Regions from separate parts of the Kitasatospora sp. NPDC056138 genome, predicted to be linked through region 1. Evidence: riboswitches for the same ligand, from Rfam matches in the RefSeq annotation. Region 1 holds a riboswitch; the other holds the start of a gene.
What was found. Region 1 has a riboswitch for cobalamin ahead of ACFC1R_RS12275 (cobalamin biosynthesis protein). Riboswitches for the same ligand answer to the same signal wherever they lie in the genome.
Positions count from the first base shown of each region.

Region 1 (2,195 bases):
GGGGGTGGAGGAGCCCCAGTGCGTCGGGACCAGGTACTCGTTCTGCAGGTCCGAGAGCGCCGAGGAGAGGATGTCCGGCGCGACCGGGAGCAGTCGGCCGATCGCCTTCAGCTGCCCCTGCCAGCGGCCGTCGACGCACTGGCGCAGCCGCCGGTCGAGGTCGTCCTCACGGTGCGTCACCGCCAGCAGGGTGCGCAGGCCCAGGCCGAGGACGTGGGCGAGGGCGCGTGACTGCTCCTCGTCGCCGGTCCACCTGCCGGTCGACTCGGCCCGTTCGTACGCGGGCAGCGGCATCCCGATCCGGCGGGCCGCCTGTTCCCGGCCGAGCTCCCGGGCGAGGCGGAAGTCCCGCAGCGTGCCGGGAGGGGCACCCATCAGCTGGACCGGAGGGCACCACAGGACGCGCGCGAGGGCGATGAACTCCTCCTCGGACGGCCGGATCCCACCGCTCTCCCAGCCGGTCACATGGGCGGGCAGCAGTCGGATGCCGTGGGCGGCCATGCCCTCGGCCACCTGCTCGGGGGTCAGGCCGAGCCCGGTCCGGTGGGACCGCGCGGCCGTCGGGGAGAACGGCACCGGGGGCGGAGGGGGCGGCTGTCTGCGTCGCATGGCACCCGACCGTAGGGGGCCGCACATTTCGTCCACACCCCGCCGATTGCACGAAGCGCCAGTGTCCGCCCCGAGCCCGCGTCGGACGTTCCTCCAGCCCGTCCCGGGTGAATCGGTCCGCTACTCGGAGGTAGTGACGGTTCCTCGGCGGACGCGAGGAGCACGCGGGTGGCCGTCCGGGCGGCACCGCACACCCGCCGGGAGCCTGCCGAGGCGTCAGGCCGGTCCGGTCGCTTCAGCGGCCGGTCACTTCAGGCCCGGCTTGCCGAACGGCTGCCCGAGGTGGTCCTCGGTGGGCAGGCCGCAGGGCGGGCCAAGAGCCGGTCGCGGCGGGCCGGGGAGGCTGCCGCAGGGCTGTGACCAAGCCCTCCGCCGGGTTTGTTGACTCCCGGTCGCGGCCCGTGGTGGGATCTTTCAGCCAAACGGAGGCATGCAGAGGAAGCCGGTGCGAGTCCGGCGCGGTCCCGCCACTGTCACCGGGGAGCACACTCGACGTTTGGTCACGGCGGTCCGTTCGCACGGCTGCCGGCGGACCGGGGGTGTGTCCGCCCCGGAAGCCAGGAGACTCTCGCCTCCGGTACGTCGATCCAGGGCGCGGACCCTGAGTGAGGACACGCACGCCATGCAGGCTGCCCCGGCCCGAGTACGGCCGCCGCTCGACCTCGGGTCCGTCCCCCGGTCCGCCTCCGTCGCCCTGCCCGCGCCGTGCCTCGACTGAACCGCAGCGCCGCCTTCGCCCTGGGCAGCATCGCCGGGTACCTCGCCGACGCCGCCCTCGCCGACCCCCGGCGCGGGCACCCCGTCGCCGCCTTCGGCACCGCCGCCGGACGTCTGGAGCGTGCGCTCTGGCGCAACCGGCGGGCGGCGGGCGCCGTGTACACCGCCGCCTGCGTCGGTGCGGTCGCGGCCGGGGCGGTGCTCGCCGAACGCGCGCTCGGGCGCAGCAGATGCGGACAGGCGGCGCTGGCCGCCGCCGCGACCTGGACGGTGCTCGGCGGCACCTCGCTCACCCGGGAGGCCAGGACCATCGGCCGTTCGCTCCAGGCCGGCGATCTGACCGCCGCCCGCGCGCGGCTGCCGCACCTGTGCGGCCGCGACCCGAGCGCACTGGACGAGCAGCAGATCGCCCGCGCCGTGGTCGAGTCGGTGGCGGAGAACACCGCCGACGCCGTGGTCAACGCGCTGACCTGGGGTGCGCTGGCCGGTACGCCCGGGCTGCTCGCCTTTCGGGCCGTCAACACGCTGGACGCGATGGTCGGACACCGCTCCCCGCGCCATCTGCGCTTCGGCTGGGCCTCGGCCCGGCTGGACGACGTGGCCGGCTGGCCCGGCGCCCGGCTGACCGCCCTGCTCACGGTGGCCGCCGCGCCCGAACGCGGTACCGCCTGGCGGGTCTGGCGGCGGGACGGCTCCGCTCACCCGAGCCCCAACGCCGGGCAGGCCGAGTCCGCCTTCGCCGGGGCGCTGGGCGTGCGGCTGGGCGGCACCCTGCACTACGGCGAGCGGGTGGAGCACCGGCCGGTGCTCGGCGCGGAGCTGCGGCCGGTGGCGGTCGGGGACATCGAGCGGGCGTGCCGGCTGTCCCG
Region 1 covers NZ_JBHJVK010000014.1:48,289-50,483, reverse strand. Annotated here, with positions in the region: gene ACFC1R_RS12280 (helix-turn-helix domain-containing protein) at 1-609, opposite strand, end outside; cobalamin riboswitch at 1,019-1,200, shown strand; gene ACFC1R_RS12275 (cobalamin biosynthesis protein) at 1,324-2,195, shown strand, end outside.

Region 2 (2,195 bases), on a different contig from region 1:
CGCCTCCCAGGCCGCGCGGGACCAGGTCAGGCACAGCGCCTGGAGGATCGGGCGGTCGAGCCCGGCGAGTGCCCCCGCGTCCCAGGCCTCCTCGTCGCCGCCCGCCTGCGCGTCGGCCGGGCGGGTGCCGCCGGCCGCGAGCACGGTGGTGACGATCGCGTCCGCCTGGCCCAGCTCGGCCAGCAGCTCGGGCTCGGCGCCGCGCAGCGAGGAGCAGTACAGCGGCTTCGGGCGGGCGCCCTGGTCCTCGATCGCCCGGCACAGGTCCTCGACGAAGGCGGTGTTGCCGCTCATGTGGTGGGCGCGGTAGTAGAGCACCGCGATGACCGGGCCGTCCGCGTTCCGGGGGGTGCGCTCCAGCGGGCCCCAGGCCGGGGCGGAGGCGGGCGGCGCGAAGCCGTGCCCGGTGAGCAGCACGGTGTCGGAGAGGAAGGCGCCGAGCTCGGCCAGGTTGGCCGCGCCGCCGTGCGCCAGGTAGGCGTGCGCCTCGGCGGCGATCCCGGCGGGCACCGTGGACAGCTCCATCAGCTGGGCGTCCGGCGCCTGCTCACCCGTCAGCACGACCACCGGGCGCGGGCCCGCGAGCAGCGCGTCCAGGCCCTCCTCCCAGGCCCGGCGGCCGCCGAGCAGCCGGACGACCACCAGGTCGGTGCCCTCCAGCAGGGCCGGCAGGTCCCCGGCGGTCAGCCGGGCGGGGTTGCCGAGGCGGTAGCCGACCGGGCCCCGGGAGGCACGGGCGCTCAGCAGATCGGTGTCCGAGGTGGAAAGCAGCAGGATCATGCGAAGGCCCTCCCGGCCAGGTCGGTGCTCCGAGCCGAAGGGCGCGCCGCCGCCGAGGACGATGGGCGGCAGGCGAGCGGCGAAAGGGGGAGCGAGGGAGCGGAAAACGTCAGCGTCGGCTCAGGGCGCCCGGAGCGTCTCCGCGGCCCGGCCGGGGCCGGGTCCGAGGGCGGGCGGGTCGCGGCAGCCCGTACGGGCACGCGGCAGCGCATAGGTCTCAGGCCTTCCTCGGGGTCCGCGCCCCGGGGGGTCCCCCCGGCCGGAGGCCGGGGAAGCATGGAGGACGGCAGGAGTTCCTGGCTCCCACGGCGTGAACCGTGGTCACAGTGGCGGGACCGCACCGGGTTTGCACCGGTTTCCTCCCCTTGGCGCCGTCGCTGGCGTGGACGGCCCACCAGGACCGTCCGGGAGCATCGTACGGGGTGGGGCTGAGCTGGGGGAGTGCCGACCGGAAGTGTGATCGGCGGGACGCTGCATCCGGACCGGCAATCTGTATGCTCGCCGCCATGCCACCCACACCCGACGCCGCCGCAGCGGGCCCCGGTGCGCCCGACCGCGGTCGTTCGGACGCCTGCCCGGGGGCCCTTCGTCTGCATACCGCCGACGACGGCGCGCTCGCCAGGATCCGCGTCCCCGGCGGCCTGCTGACGGTCCGTCAGGCACTCGCGCTCGCCGACGCCGCCGAGGAGCTGGGCGACGGCGAGCTGGAGACCACCTCGCGCGGCAACGTCCAACTGCGCGGCCTGCCTTCGGACTGCGGCCGCGAACTCGGGAGCCGGCTGCGCGCCGCCGGGCTGCTGCCCTCGGACACCCACGAGCGGGTCCGCAACATCGTCGCCTCCCCGGCCGCCGGGCTCGACGGGCTGGGCCACGCGGACGTGCAGTCCTGGGTGCGCGAGCTCGACCGGCGGCTCTGCGCGAGCGGGCCGGCGGCGCAGCTCTCCGGCAAGTTCCTGTTCGCCCTGGACGACGGGCGCGGTGACACCGCCGCCCTGGACGCCGATGTGACATTGATCGCAACCGCGGACGGCGGCGCCCTGCTGCGCCTCGGACGCGCCGCCACCGCCCGCCGGGTGCCCCCCGGTCAGGCGGTCGAACACGCCCTCGCCGCCGCCGAGGAGTTCCTGCGCGCGCTGCGGGCCACCGGCACCGCGGCCTGGCACCTGCGTGAGGTGCCGCAGCTGCTCGACCCGGGCCCGGAAGCCCTGCCCGCGCTGCCGGGCGCGACCCCGGCGCCGGGCGTGCTGCCCGGCGGCCTCTCGGTCGGCCTGCGCTTCGGCCGGGTCGGCGCCGCCCAGTGGCGGACCCTGGCCGCGGCCGCGGCCGACGGGCTCCGGCTGACGCCCTGGCGCGGCGTGGTGCTGCCCGGCGCGCCCGCGGAGCGGCTGCCCGTCCTGGCGCGCGCCGGGTTCCGC
Region 2 covers NZ_JBHJVK010000037.1:17,029-19,223, reverse strand. Annotated here, with positions in the region: gene cobN (cobaltochelatase subunit CobN) at 1-780, opposite strand, end outside; cobalamin riboswitch at 1,048-1,200, opposite strand; gene ACFC1R_RS22180 (cobalamin biosynthesis protein CobG) at 1,287-2,195, shown strand, end outside.
Region 2: linked by a shared signal. The riboswitch ahead of cobN (cobaltochelatase subunit CobN) and the one ahead of ACFC1R_RS12275 (cobalamin biosynthesis protein) in region 1 are both predicted to bind cobalamin.